DNA from 3 places in the Alkalihalobacillus pseudalcaliphilus genome. Region 1 is predicted to be linked to each of the others. Evidence: riboswitches for the same ligand, from Rfam matches in the RefSeq annotation. Region 1 holds a riboswitch; each other region holds the start of a gene.

Region 1 (5,105 bases):
AAATCGTCATAATTGTGTCTTGATCCTTAAAAAGTGATAAGCCATACTCGCCAATTTTCCTGCATGTTTCCGCGTCTTCTTTTTGAATGGCTAAAGCTTCAGTTAAAGCTATGTCTTTAGCTTCTTCAACACTACCTGACCCGCTTACCTTTTGAGTCATACGATCAATGGCCCAAAATAAATTAATAGCTGTTGGTCGGCTCGAAGCTAAGTAATCTCGTTGAGCGATAAATTCTGAAAGAAATAAATCAAGCTGATTGGATTGTTTCGCTTGTGCCCATAGGGCTAATCCGAATGCAGCGGCAATACCTATTGCTGGAGCCCCTCTCACTTTCAAATAAGTAATAGCTTCCCAAACTTGTTCAATTGTCGTTGCTCGTTCAAAAGTTACCTCATGAGGTAACTTTTGTTGGTCAAGAATTAAAACGGAATCTTTATCCCAACGTACTGATTGGATTGTCATACATATACCACCTTTACTTGTTGAATAAGCGAATCCATGTCTTTAATTGAATGACGTTCTGTGATGAATGTTCGAGCTACTTGTATAATGGTTTGCTGAACAGATTGACGGATTGCTAACTCTTGAATGCTATCGACATCTTTTACATGTGCTAAACCAATCATGCGACGAATCATTTCTGCACCTGCAAATCCAACTGACTCTGTCCAAATCGTCGCTAATACATCTTCAAGGTGACCATCCACTTTTGTAAACGACTCTTTACTTTCGTTTTTCCAAAGCTCGGTATATGTCGTTTCAAAAACCTTCCACGTATCGATGAGCGTTTGAATTAAATAGCTTTGTTGTTGTTCTTTCTCAATTGAATTACTTGCTTGACCTTCTTGTGCATAATAATTCATAATCAGATTCGCAAAAAAAGTGCCGATGTCAAAAGCTTTTGGTCCATAAAAGGCAAATTCAGGATCAATAATTTTTGTTTCATCTTTTGTTACAAAAATACTACCTGTGTGAATGTCTCCGTGTATAAGTGCTTCCGATTTTGTTAAGAAGAGATGTTTTAATTTTGCGACTTCTCTTTTTAGCTTATTGTCGCTCCATAATTCATGTACGAGTGGTTTCAAATGGTCGTCAAAAGAGTTTGTTTCACTATCAAAGAATGGATCAGTGAAAACGAGTCTTTCCGTAATATCACAAAGGTCTGGATTGATAAAATCTACCGCGAGTTCTTTTGCTTCCTTAGGGTGTAAATGAAAGGTTGATGTACGAAAAAGTATTTCTGCTAAATAAATACCAATATGGCTTGCAACTTGAGGGTAAAGATTACCCGTAATCAATCCTTCACGTAAAATTGTAAAGTCACTAAGATTTTCCATGACGGTTAAGGCAAGTGTCTGATCATGGTGAAAAACCTTTGGCACAAGATTAGGTACGTATTTGGCAGCGAGTTGAAGAACTGATGCTTCAATTCTTGCACGGTCTAGTGTTAACGGCCAACTTTCACCAACCACTTTGGCATATGGTAGAGCTTGTTTAACAATAAATGAACGACCTGTTGTTTGACTGAAAATATTGAAAACATAATTTAAATTGCCGTCACCAATCTCTGATACTGTCGCCCGCTCATCTTCATTTAGTAAACCAATTTCTTTTAAAAAATTGACAGCAGTTGCTTCTGTTAATGCTATGTATTGTATACTCATTTGTTATCTTCCCCTTTAATTTAAGTAATAAAAAAGCCTCTTTCTGTTAGCAGAAAGAGGCGAATAGACAATGTGTGAATCGACCTCTCTTATCTACCAGAACATGTCTGTTGGATGTAGCACCGTGCCAAAAGGTCGGTTGCTGCGGTTTCATCGGGCCAAATCCCTCTACCTACTCATGATAAGAGTGTAAAAAATATGAAATTAACTGACTTGTGATTACTATAAAGGATGTAGGCTCGGTCGTCAATAAGTTTTTGAAAATTATATATATTACACATAATAGGCTAAGTGTGCCTTTGAAATAGAAATAAGCTAAATAGAATAAATAATAAAAAAAGATTGACAATTAAACAAGTAAACTGGCAATATATATAGCAAGGAAAATACAACCAAGCAAGTAGCAACAAAATGGAACAATATCGAATCATCAGATGACTATTAGTGACAGAGCTGAGTTCCGGTCATAGCCGATTAGCTCAGCGCCACGTGATTGTCTCGGAGCATGATTTTCGGTAGTAGCGGCAAGCCAAGTTCCGCATATGAGTATCAGCAGGAACTTTCATATAAACCACTTATGGAGAAGCTGATTCATTTCGCCACCAATAAAGATGAAAGTAGTGGCGACTTCTTAAACATTTGGCTCGTTTACAACTCCATCACCATCAGGAGTCGCACGACCAAAAAGGGAGCAGTGACCTGTTAAGGTCGTCTATCGCAAGATGGAAGACCAGTTAACTTCAAGGCACGTACTACCACCCTTAAGTATACTTTCATATAAAAATAAATAATCTCTTATCAAGAGCTGGCGGAGGGATAAGCCCTATGAAGCCCGGCAACCGGTTTATTTAAATACGGTGCTAATTCTTACAATCTTTATGATTGAAAGATGAGAGAGGGAATACAAATTTGTCCTCTCCTTCTTTATTTGAATGGAGAGTTTTTTGTTAGTAATTTGATAGGTGTAAGGAGAGTGGAACAAACATGAGTCATGTGACAGCAACGTATCTAGTAAAAGGAAAAAAAGAGGAATTAGCTAAAAAAGCAGAAGGAATAGCCTTAGGATTAACAGTAGGATCGTGGACAGAGTTACCAACCATTGAACAAGAGCAATTAAAGGCTCATAAAGGAAATGTAGAGCAAGTAGAATATGTAGGAGAAGGTCGTGATGAGCATGGATTAATAAAAATTAGCTATCCAAGTTTAAACTTCTCTCCGGATTTACCAGCGATTTTAACAACGGTTTTTGGTAAACTTTCCCTTGATGGTGAAGTGAAATTAATCGATTTAAACTTCTCTAGTGAGTTAAAATCCTATTTTCCCGGTCCGAGATATGGGATTGATGGTGTCCGTGAACTTGTAGAAGTGAAGAAACGGCCACTATTAATGAGTATTTTTAAAGCGGCGATCGGTAGAGATTTAGACTCGTTACATGAGCAAATGCTTCTTCAAGCGTTAGGCGGAGTTGACATTATTAAAGATGATGAAATTTTATTTGAAAATGAAAAAACACCTCTAGAAGAGAGAATTCCAGTGTGTTTGGCTGCTATTACGGAAGCGGCAGAATCAACAGGACATAGACCATTATATGCTGTCAATATCACTGGAAGGACCTCACAACTTAAGGACAGGGCTAAGCAAGCGATAGATTTAGGAGCACCTGCTCTACTCTTGAATGTCTTTGCTTATGGGTTGGATGTCTTACAAGATTTAAGAGAGGATACCGAAATTGATGTGCCCATTTTAGCCCACCCTGCAGTAAGTGGGGCGATGACATCGAGTGCTTATTATGGTTTTTCTCATCAATTATTGTTAGGGAAATTATTAAGAATGGCTGGAGCGGACCTTGTTTTATTCCCGTCACCTTATGGTAATGTGGCGTTAGAAAAGGACAAAGTGTTAGGCATTGTCACGTCATTAACTGAGCAAGATGATAGCTATAAGAAAGCATTCCCGGTTCCTTCTGCAGGCATTCACTCTGGGATGACTGAAAAAATTATCAGTGATTTTGGTCCAGACATTGTGATTAATGCTGGAGGTGGCATCCACGGTCATCCAGGTGGAGCGATAGCGGGTGGAAAAGCTTTTCGTCATGCGATTGATGGAGTTATGGAACAGAAGAGTTTACTGGAGGTAGCCAATACAAGTATAGAACTAAGGCAAGCCATTGATGCATGGGGGTATTTAAAACCGTGACAAAACCAGTCATTTATTGTGATTTTGATGGAACGATTACGGAGTCAGATAATATTGTTGCATTAATGGAAAAGTTCGGTCCAAATGATGCAGAGGCCATAAAAGAGCAAATCCTTTCACAATCTATTTCTATTAAAGAAGGTGTGGGCCAGCTTTTTCGTTTAATAAAAAGTAATAAGAAACCAGAAATGGTGAGCTATTTATTAGACACTGTAAAAGTCAGACCGGGGTTTCAAGAATTACTTCATTATTGTAAGCAGGAAAGTATTCGCTTTTATGTGGTAAGTGGTGGCATTGATTTTTTTGTTTACCCTTTATTAGCTAGATTTGACTTAGAAGAAGAGCAAATCTATTGCAATGGCCATGATGCTGAAGGACCGGTCATTGAAATTACTTGGCCTTACCCATGTGACACCGATTGTCATAACGAGTGTGGGTGCTGTAAACCATCAATCATACGTACCATTTCCGAAGCGGAGGATTTTAACATTGTGATTGGTGATTCAGTGACCGATTTTGAAGCAGCCAAAAAAGCAGACCATGTATTCGCTCGAGCCCGTTTGGAAGAGGAATGCCAAAAGCAAGATATACCATATACAACGTTTAGCGATTTTTTTGACATTCTGAATCATATTAAGAAGTTGGAGGTGATCCGATGATGAGGGAACGCTGGGAAGAACTTGCTGATATTAAGGAACAATTGGCACGGAGAGATTGGTTTCCTGGTACGAGTGGGAATTTATCGATAAAGGTATCGGATAATCCTGTTACCTTCTTAGTAACGGCAAGTGGTAAAGATAAAACGAAACGAACAAATGAAGATTTTCTGTTAGTAGATGAGTTCGGTGAATCGATTGAGCATTCGTACTTAAAACCTTCAGCAGAAACGTTACTTCATACAGAAATTTACAAAAAAACAGATGCTGGTTGTAGTCTTCATGTTCATACATTAGATAATAATTTAATTTCAGATTTGTATGGTGATGATGGCTTGATTACCTTTAGAGGTCAAGAGCTTATTAAAGCTTTTAACATTTGGGAAGAGGATGGCGAAATAACCTTACCCATTATAGAAAATTACGCAGATATTCCTACCTTAGCAAAAGCGCTAGGGAAGAAAATTACACCTGACATTAAGGGCGTTCTTATTCGTAACCATGGTATTACCGTATGGGGAAGAACAGGTTTTGAGGCAAAGAAGCATTTGGAAGCCTTTGAGTTTTTATGTTCTTTTCACTTACGAC
Region 2 (5,105 bases), 390 kb from region 1:
TTCACACAAATTGATATAGAGACATCTTTTATGGATAAAGAAGAGCTTTTAGCAATGACAGAACAAATGATGGCAAAGCTCATGAAGGAAGTTCGTGGGATCGAAATCACCGTACCATTTGCTCGCCTAACGTATGATGAAGCTATGAATCGTTATGGGTCAGACAAACCTGATACACGTTTTGGAATGGAGCTTATTGATTTAACTGAGGCTTTACATGATACAGATTTTAAAGTATTTAAATCGGCTTTAACTACAGGTGGTACAGTAAAAGGTTTGAACCTAGAAGGTGGTGCTGATCAATTATCACGTAAAGAAATTGATGCATTAGCTGACTTTGTTAAGCAATACGGTGCCAAAGGACTTGCTTGGTTAAAGGTGGAGGAAGAAGGCCTAAAAGGACCAATCGCCAAATTTTTCACGGATGAGCAGGCGAAGAGACTTATAGAAACCATGTCTGCTAAAACAGGGGATTTATTATTCTTTGCCGCAGATAAAAAACAAGTTGTCTGGGATAGCTTAGGTGCACTTCGCCTGAAATTTGGCAAGCAGTTTGGCTTAATTGATGAATCCAAATATAACTTCCTATGGGTTGTCGACTTCCCGTTAGTTGAATACGATGAAGAGGCGAAACGATTTGTTGCCTTACACCATCCGTTTACAAGCCCATTAAAAGAAGATATGAGCTTACTTGCGACAGATCCTGGAAGTGTTCGTGCAAATGCGTATGACCTTGTTTTAAATGGTTACGAATTAGGTGGAGGCTCACAACGGATTTACCAGCGTGACATTCAAGAGCAAATGTTTGCAGCACTTGGGTTCACACCAGAAGCTGCAAAAGAAGAATTCGGCTTTTTATTAGAGGCATTTGAATATGGTACACCGCCACACGGTGGAATCGCACTAGGGCTGGACCGAATGGTGATGTTATTTGCTGGACGTACGAACTTACGTGATACGATTGCTTTCCCTAAAACAGCAAGTGCAAGTGATTTATTAACCAATGCACCGAGTGACGTAAGTTTAGAGCAACTACTTGATTTAAATTTGTCAGTGATTAGAAAGAAAAGCGAATAAGAGTGTAGAAAACTCCATTGACAAATCTAACAACTTAACGATATAATCTGAATAACTTAAAAATGACATGTGAACTTATCTAGAGTGGTGGAGGGAACTGACCCGTCGAAGCCCGGCAACCTATTTGTTAGCCAAACAAATAAAGGTGCTACGTTCAGCAGAGTAAAGCTCTGAGAGATAAGAAAAGGCAGATGAAACCTTTCCTTATTGGAAAGGTTTTTTTACATAATGAAGCATATAAAGGGGTGCTGTTAAATGAAAGTAGGTTTAATGGGTTTTGGGACGGTCGGTCTAGGTGTTGCAGAGCGATTAGCTACGGTTGCACACACATTGCAAGGCCAGTTTGGGGAGGCCTTGACGATTGAAGGCATATTAATACGCGATAAAGATAAATATCAACAATCATTACAAGGAACAAGTTTTGTATCCGTTATTACGAGTGATTGGAATGAATTTTCGAAAAAGTGCGATTATGATTTGGTATTTGAAGCGATTGGTGGGCTAGAGCCTGCCTACCAATATACAGAATTTTTCTTGGAAAAAGGTACACCCGTTATTACGGCAAATAAAAAGCTAGTGGCCGAGTATGGAGAAACTTTAGAGGACTTAGCTGAACAGAGGCAGACTTATTATGGTTACGAAGCCGCGGTTGCAGGTGGGATTCCGATTATTAATGTGTTGCGTGGGATTATCCCGACGACTGAAATATTTCGGGTAAGTGGCATCTTAAATGGAACAACGAACTATATTTTAACTGAAATGAAGGAAAGGAATCTTTCATTTGATGAAGCTCTAGCACAAGCACAGCAATTAGGGTATGCCGAGAATGATCCGACTGATGATATTGATGGATTTGATGCTTGGTATAAAATTAGGATTTTGACTAAATGTTGTTTCGGAATTTGGCCAAAAAAGGAGCAAGTAACAAGAGAAGGAATTCGGTATGTTGAGGGTTGGCAACTAGAATTAGCCCAACAACTTGGTTTACAGTTGAAGTTAATCGGGACATCTGAGTGTCATCAAGGACAAATCAAGGCCAAGGTAGAGCCTGTGTTTTTAGCAAAAGAGGAGTCATATACAGCCGTTAATGGAGTGACGAATGCGATTCAAATTGAAGGACCAATGATTGGCGAGCTTTTATTTACAGGTCCCGGTGCTGGCAAGGAAGCAACTGCAAATAGTATGGTCGAGGATTTTCTGTTTTTGAGTAGGTTCGGAACGGGTAATTCTTATAATACGTATAAAACGAAAAAACAAGGTGAGGTAAGTAATGGTAAGTGGCAACCAGAAAAAGCTGAAAGGTATTATCTGGCCTTTAGTAAAGCTGCAAGCGTAGATATTCATCATTACCTCCATCCAGAAGCAATCGTTGTTCATAAACAACATGGTCTGGATGGGGACGCTTATTTAGTGAAAGGGGAGTTCAATGACGTAACAACGGGACTTGAGATTTTTTCGATTCAGGGCGAGCTAACTGAAAAGAGCTGGCAAGAATCACTCGTACTCGGTCGTCTCACTTCTTAATTTCTTGAAGACATTAATAAATTCAATCGGATTATGGCGAATATGAAAAGTACGAATACCTTTTGTTGTATGAATATATAAGTAACCTATTGCTTTTTCTTCTTTTAACCGAAAGGATATGTCTAAAATTGATTTAATAGAAAACCGTTCTGTTTTTGCATGTATGTATTCATGATCGATTTTTAAATCAAAAGAGGTTTCGACAATTTTCTTTTCAATTAAACCAATTTCTTGTTTGACTTCTATGCAACGTTGAATGGCTAGTGGTTCCATTTATACACATCCTTTTAAAACTAATAATAGAAATTGCTCGTTCTAATTTGTATATCTAATGTACCATAGTGATAAAAAGGGTGGCAAATAGGATAATAGTCTGAAAATTATAACAAAAGGTTGAAATAGATGGTCAGTCATCGTATAATAACGTTAATTATTAGAAATCCTGTGATGTGCGTTATCATTAAACGTTTTGAGCCAACGTTTTTTGAACGGGAGCCAAAGGTTGCCTTTTGGATTACATGCCTAGTGAGAGCTTGGACTTAAAAAGAAGGGCACGGGGCACCCACCTGCTTGAGCAGGTTCAAAGCTTTAGTCGAACACGGCATTTACGGGATTTCTTCACGTCTTAAATAGGCTAGCTATCTTTATGGATAGTTAGCCTTTATTTTATATGAAAGTTACTTATGGGCGATAGTTTGTGCCGTGAAGTTAGCTGGTCATCTATCTCGCGATCAATGACCTTAGTAGGACAGTGCTCCCAGTTTAGTCAGGCCGACTCCTAATGGTGATCGAGTTGTAAACGCTCCAACAGTTTGAACAGTCGCCACTACTTTCATCTTTGTTGGTGGCGAAGTGAATCGGGCTTCGCCATGTGCGATTGAAATCAGCTTTTAGAACAGGCTATATAAATAGCAATCTGAGTCTGTGGGTGGAGCCGTTTTTCAATGAGGCCATTATACTCTAAATAATCAAGGTGACCAATGACCTCAGACATGACAAGTGGAAATTGGCTTTGATAACGGTGTGCATACATCTCAAGTGCAATTGCATTACCTGTTTGAAAGCCTTGGCGAATTAACTTTAGAATACGCTCTGCTTTTTGATTAATTTGTTCAATTCGTTTTTGAATTAACTCCTGAGGAGAATCGATTACTTGGCCATGACCGGCATACACTCTGGATAAAGGGAGTTTCAAACATTTTTCTAATGAGTGCTTATGTTCAATTAACGTTAAGAGGCGATTCCCTTGTTGGTCTGGTTCAACAAGGGCATTGCTAGAAATGTGCTCAATCAATAAATCTCCTCCAAATAAGATTTGCTGTTCTCTTAAATAAAAACCAACTTGATCCGGTGCGTGTCCCGGGAAAGTGACTACTTCAAAATCTTCATATTGTGTAGGTATTGTTTGTAAGTCTACGTCAATTTTTTGCTTCGCATTATCCATTATCGCTTTCTGTAAATACTTAATTTGCCTCTGTCCAGCTTCATTACAGTCCATTTCCCGATAAAGTTTTTCAAAAAAATCAATACGTGTTTGTAAAAAATCTAGGTCCCTTTTTAAACGGGGGAAGGCGATAGGGTGTACATAGACAGGCAGTGAATGCTGCTTCGTTATGTAGTTAACTAAACCAACATGATCAATATGGTGGTGAGTTAGTAAAATAGCAGTTAGATCATTTAATGAAAAGCCAAATTGTTGTAAAGCGGAATCAAAGGCTTTTTCGTATTTAGGATGGTGATAACCGGCATCAATTAACAAGAGTTTTTGATTCATTTTTACAAGATACATGTTAATTGAATGTAAGCCCGATGTTTCTTCATTAATCATGATTGGAAAAATTTGTTGTTCATCCATTGGTTACCTCCGACCTTAGATAAGGGGCATTTTGAGTATATTACTTTTATTCTAATTGTACAAAAAGAGTAAAGTCTAGTAAAACCGTTGCTCAAGTATGATGTAATGTTGTAAGTAAGAAAGCGAGTGAGGAGTACCCTATATGAACTGTGTTAGGTTTTTTACGTATAGTTACTCACTACATTGTCTTAAATTACTTACAATGGAAAGCCGTTTAATTGTAGTTACTCAGCGACTTGTAAATGTTTTAGACTTTTCTAAGTGGCTATGATATAGTCAAAAACGTACACATATCGATTGTTTGGAAGGGGTTATTGAAAGAATGCTACATCAATTTTCACGAAATGAATTAGCGATCGGACATGATGGTTTGGATCGTTTAAAAAATAGCACCGTAGCAGTACTCGGAATTGGAGGCGTTGGTTCTTTTTCAGCAGAAGCACTAGCACGTTCTGGAGTCGGAAGATTAGTGCTAGTCGATAAAGACGACGTTGATATTACTAATGTTAATCGTCAAATTCATGCTTTAGTTTCAACGGTAGGTCGTCAAAAAGTGGAGCTTATGAAAGAAAGAATCGCCGATATTAACCCTAACTGTGAAGTGATTGCTTTAAAAATGTTTTACACAGAAGACACGTATGAGCAATTT
Region 3 (5,105 bases), on a different contig from region 1:
AGAGCAGAAAAAGGTTCGTCAAGAAGCATAAAAGAAGGTTCAGAAGCGAGCATTCTTACTAGAGCGACACGTTGACGCATGCCACCGGAAAGCTGTGTTGGATAAAAGGACCTTTTATCAAGCAAACCCATTGCATCGAGTAAATGTAAGGCTTTCTTTTGGGCCATTTTATTATCTTGATGACGAATATGTTGACCTAGAGTTATATTTCGTTCAATCGTTAACCATGGGAATAAATAATCTTGCTGCAGCATGTAACCGACATTTGTCGTTTGTGGATCAACTTGCTGATTATCTAACAAAATCTTTCCCTCAGTCGGTTTCAAAATACCTGCAATCAGAGAAAGTAAGGTTGTTTTTCCGCAGCCGCTTGGTCCTATTAACGAGATGAATTCACCTTCCTCAATGGTTAAATCAATGTTTTCAAGAGCCAAGGTGGCTTCTTCTTTTGTTAAATATATTTTTGATACGTTATCGATATGGATTTGTGACATGGTCATTACTCCATAACACTTTCGGCAATAGAAGTATTCACTAGCTCGGTAAAGTTAACTTCCTGTGGAAGCTCCCCAGCTTGATCCATGATCAACTGCAATTGCTTCCAAGCTTCTTCTGTTAAAAGAGGGTCTGTTGCATAAGAACCTTGAGACTGATAACGTTCAATAACTTGGGCTATAAGCTCTTCATCTGTATCTTCAAAAAAATCAGCAATTGAACTAGCTATAATGTCCACAGGTTGCTCTTCTACCCATTGCTGCCCTTTATATAAAGCTCTTGTAAATGCTTCAAGTGTTTCGGCGTTTTCATCTATGAAGCTCTGTTTCGACATAAATCCTGTGTACGGTACAAGCCCAGACTCTTCTCCAAATGAAGCAACGATATAACCAATCCCTTCATTTTCAAATTGTGTGGCCTGTGGTTCAAATAATTGAACAAAGTCGCCAGTACCGGAAGCAAAAGCACTTGGGATATTGCCAAAATCAATACTTTGAATCAATTCTAAATCTCCATGAGGGTCAATGCCATGCTGTTTTAATACATGTTCACCGACCATCTGCGGCATACCACCGACACGTTGACCGAGGAATGTAGAGTCTTTTAAATCGCTCCATTCGAATGAGTCGAGCTTTTCGCGAGATACTAAAAAGGTTCCGTCAGTTTGAGTTAAAGCGGCAAAGTTGATGGCAGGATCATTGGCCTCTTGGGCATACACATAAATCGATGTTTCCGCACCTACTAAAGCAACATCTGCTCCATCAGATAGAAGTGTTGTCATTGTTGTATCTCCACCCCAGGTTGTTGTTAATTCTAAATCAATTCCTTCATCTTCAAAGAAACCTTCTGAAATAGCCGCATAGAGGGGAGCGTAGAAAATAGAACGTGTCACTTCAGCTAGACGCACTTTTTCTAATTCGGCGTTTGAATTTGAGCAAGCAACAGGTATTAATATAAGGAAAAGAAGTAACAGCATAAAAGTTAAACGTTTTAAGGTACTCATCTTTATCAACTCCTTGCACATTTGTATAATTAGATCTGTGATAGTCTATGTTCAAAGGGTTGAATGTGTGTTTGCCTACTGCGAGAAAAGGTTGTGTCATGATGTTGTTAGAAAAAAAGAGAATTCCGTCTCCTCATCAGAGGATTGATTTATTTGAAATCACCTATTTAAGTGCTGGATTACAAGTGAAGGGATATTTGGCAACCCCTTTAAATAAAGGTAAGCTACCCGGTCTATTATATTTAAGAGGTGGTATAAAAAATGTTGGAATGGTCAGAGTTCAGAGAGTCATTCAGTGGGCCAGTGAGGGGTTCGTTGTCATCGCCCCTTTTTATCGGGGAAATCGTGGTGGTGAAGGGCAAGAAGATTTTGCCGGTGAGGATCGTGAAGATGCTTTTAAAGCCTACGATTTATTATATGAAAGTGAAGAAGTTCAGCACAATCAAATCCATGCATTAGGATTTTCACGGGGGGGTGTTATGGCCTTATTAACGGCTTTAAAACGGCCATCATTAGCTAGTTGTGTTTTATGGAATGGTGTGACGGATATGTTTCTAACCTATGAGGAGCGTATTGATTTAAGGAGGATGATGAAGCGTGTAATTGGTGGTACACCAAATAAATACCCCGAACGCTATCAAGAGAGAAGTCCAATTCCAGAGTTAAAGCAAAGTGCAGTACCGATTTTAACGATACATGGTATGTTAGATGAACATGTGTCGATTGAACATTCTTATCGGTTAGAAAATGCGTTACATGGTCATGTTCAAAGCTGGTACTATCCTCATTTTTCGCATCATTTTCCTTTAAAGGATCAACAGCGCATATTAACGGAAGCTGCCAATTGGATGAAAAAACAGACAAGTAGTCCTCAAAAATAAGAAGGTTATTTAGTGTGTGAAAGAATGGAAATAATTAAATAAAAAGAAAATCTCAAAATAATTGACAGTCATTTTAATCTGCGTTATGATATGTTGCGAACGGATACTCTTATCCCGAGTCGGTGGAGGGACAGGCCCGAAGAAACCCAGCAACCATCATTTCAATGAAAAGAAATGAAAAGGTGCTAACCTGCAAGGCATATGACCTTGAACGATAAGAGGCGAAAGGTAAACACTCCAACCCTTTTCCTCAGTATGTGTGGAATGGGTTTTTTATTGTTTATATTTGTCAAATTGTGTCTTCGATTGTTATTTTACTCCCATTCAATCGGAAATGAGTGCCGTTATAAATTATTGGCTCATAGCTGTTTGTAGTTGTGTGCAGAGGAGGAAATGAGATATGGTTTTAAAAAGTAGACGGTTATTTACTTCTGAGTCGGTTACTGAAGGACACCCAGATAAGATTTGTGACCAAATTTCAGATGCGATTTTAGATGAGATTTTAAAAAGTGACCCAAATGCTCGTGTAGCTTGTGAGACTTCTGTCAATACAGGTCTTGTATTAGTTGCCGGCGAGATTACGACAAGCACTTATGTGGATATTCCTAAAATTGTTCGTGAGACAATTAAAGGTATCGGCTACACACGTGCTAAATATGGTTTTGATGCAGAAACTTGTGCCGTTTTAACGTCGATTGATGAGCAATCAGCTGACATTGCATTAGGTGTAGACAAAGCTTTGGAAGCTCGTGAAGGTCAAATGACAGATGAAGAGATCGAAGCAATTGGTGCAGGAGATCAAGGGCTAATGTTTGGTTTTGCTTCGAATGAAACGGATGAATTAATGCCTTTACCGATTTCATTAAGTCACAAATTATCTCGTCGCTTAGCTCAAGTTCGTAAAGATGAGATTTTAGACTACTTACGTCCTGATGGTAAAACACAAGTAACGATTGAATATGATGAAGCTGGAAAACCAGTGCGTGTTGACACGATTGTTATTTCAACTCAGCACCATCCAGAGATTACTTTAGAACAAATTGAAAAAGATTTAAAGCAATATGTGATTAATGAAGTAGTTCCTGCTGAATTAATTGATGATCAAACGAAGTATTTTATCAATCCTACAGGTCGTTTCGTTATCGGTGGACCACAAGGTGATGCAGGTCTTACAGGACGTAAAATCATCGTTGATACGTACGGTGGTTATGCTCGTCACGGTGGTGGTGCATTCTCTGGTAAGGATGCAACAAAAGTAGACCGCTCTGGTGCTTACGCTGCTCGTTATGTAGCCAAAAACATCGTTGCTGCTTGTCTAGCTGATAAGTGTGAAGTACAATTAGCGTATGCGATTGGTGTGGCACGCCCGGTATCGATTTCGGTTGATACATTTGGAACAGGTGTCGTATCAGAAGAAGTACTTGTTCAGCTTATTGCAGACAACTTTGATCTTCGTCCAGCAGGCATTATTAAAATGCTTGACCTACGTCGCCCTATTTATAAGCAAACGGCAGCATATGGTCACTTTGGACGTACAGATGTTGACTTACCATGGGAAAACACAGATAAAGCAGCCGCTTTAAAAGAGCAAGCTAAAGTTTTACGTTAACCTTGATATGAAATGAATGATAAAGGCCCTTCTAATCGATGCTCTCGGTAGAAGGGCTTTTTTACTGTATAGTGACATAAAAAAACAGAGCCAGATTTATCCTGTAATGTGAGACATTTTCCGAGGCTTTTGGGTATGCGAGGCATATAAACAGGTAAAAATGTACGTAGGAGGTGATGATAATGGCTGTTGAAGTATTATGTGAAGTAAACAACTGTGTGTATTGGGATCATAATAATCGCTGTGGGGCAGATAAAATTTATGTGGTAAGTCATAAGGGTAAGCAAGCCAAAAAGACAGAAGAGACAGACTGTAAAACGTTCGAGCCAGAACATTTAGGTTAATTAGCTAGCTGTAAAGGGTGGGAATGGCGTTCCTACCCTTTACCATTAATATTGATTATCATTATCGATATTATACATCCTTTTTTACTTGTGCTTGTTTATAAATCTGTCCCTTGTTCCGGTAGTCTTTAACAATTCGCTCCATTTCTTGACGATCTTTTTCATTAATAGCACGAACAACCTTAGCGGGTCGTCCAAATGCCAAAGTGTTGGGCGGAATCTTTTTTCCGGGTGGGACGAGACTACCAGCCCCAATGAATGCACCTTCACCGATTTCCGCTCCATCTAGAATCGTTGTACCCATCCCAATTAATGAGCGTTTGCCAATGAGGCAGCTATGTAACATCACTTGATGACCAACCGTGACATCGTCTTCAATAATAAGTGGCAGATCAGGGCTTTGGTGTAACATGGATTGATCTTGGATATTCACTCTGTTTCCAATAATAGTTGGTGCTACGTCACCTCTGATGACTGTTTGAAACCAAATACTTGATTCTTCGCCAATCACAACATCACCTGTAATCGTAACATAATCAGCTATAAAAGCTGATTTAGCGATTTGAGGTTCTTTTCCGTTATAAGCATAAATCATAGTTGGCACACTCCTCTTATAAAAATGTTTGCTCCCTCATATATTGTATCAAATCATGTCAAAAACTTCATAAATGCTAGGTGAATAGCATCAAAAAAATCTATTTTCTTTCTTTTAGTTCATGTTTTCGGTAAAATGAAGACAAGATTTTGGCTGAGTAAAAGGAGTTGATTGCATG

Evidence for each region. A riboswitch is a leader RNA that binds a small molecule or an ion and turns the genes downstream of it on or off. The one in region 1 is predicted to bind S-adenosylmethionine.
Region 2: linked by a shared signal. The riboswitch ahead of PQ479_RS05845 (homoserine dehydrogenase) and the one ahead of PQ479_RS03690 (2,3-diketo-5-methylthiopentyl-1-phosphate enolase) in region 1 are both predicted to bind S-adenosylmethionine.
Region 3: linked by a shared signal. The riboswitch ahead of metK (methionine adenosyltransferase) and the one ahead of PQ479_RS03690 (2,3-diketo-5-methylthiopentyl-1-phosphate enolase) in region 1 are both predicted to bind S-adenosylmethionine.

Annotation. Positions count from the first base shown of each region.
Region 1 is NZ_JAQQWS010000001.1:760,812-765,916, reverse strand. Features, by position in the region: gene mtnA (S-methyl-5-thioribose-1-phosphate isomerase) at 1-463, opposite strand, end outside; gene mtnK (S-methyl-5-thioribose kinase) at 460-1,665, opposite strand; SAM riboswitch class I at 1,752-1,853, opposite strand; SAM riboswitch class I at 2,458-2,561, shown strand; gene PQ479_RS03690 (2,3-diketo-5-methylthiopentyl-1-phosphate enolase) at 2,650-3,861, shown strand; gene PQ479_RS03685 (2-hydroxy-3-keto-5-methylthiopentenyl-1-phosphate phosphatase) at 3,840-4,520, shown strand; gene PQ479_RS03680 (methylthioribulose 1-phosphate dehydratase) at 4,517-5,105, shown strand, end outside.
Region 2 is NZ_JAQQWS010000001.1:1,152,873-1,157,977, reverse strand. Features, by position in the region: gene aspS (aspartate--tRNA ligase) at 1-1,077, shown strand, start outside; SAM riboswitch class I at 1,150-1,261, shown strand; gene PQ479_RS05845 (homoserine dehydrogenase) at 1,333-2,601, shown strand; gene PQ479_RS05840 (hypothetical protein) at 2,572-2,874, opposite strand; RNA gene ssrS (6S RNA) at 3,038-3,219, shown strand; gene PQ479_RS05830 (MBL fold metallo-hydrolase) at 3,485-4,456, opposite strand; gene PQ479_RS05825 (tRNA threonylcarbamoyladenosine dehydratase) at 4,779-5,105, shown strand, end outside.
Region 3 is NZ_JAQQWS010000008.1:92,765-97,869, forward strand. Features, by position in the region: gene PQ479_RS15995 (ABC transporter ATP-binding protein) at 1-494, opposite strand, end outside; gene PQ479_RS16000 (ABC transporter substrate-binding protein) at 500-1,498, opposite strand; gene PQ479_RS16005 (alpha/beta hydrolase family protein) at 1,600-2,379, shown strand; SAM riboswitch class I at 2,486-2,600, shown strand; gene metK (methionine adenosyltransferase) at 2,780-3,988, shown strand; gene PQ479_RS16015 (DUF1540 domain-containing protein) at 4,171-4,332, shown strand; gene PQ479_RS16020 (gamma carbonic anhydrase) at 4,403-4,927, opposite strand; gene PQ479_RS16025 (alpha/beta hydrolase) at 5,103-5,105, shown strand, end outside.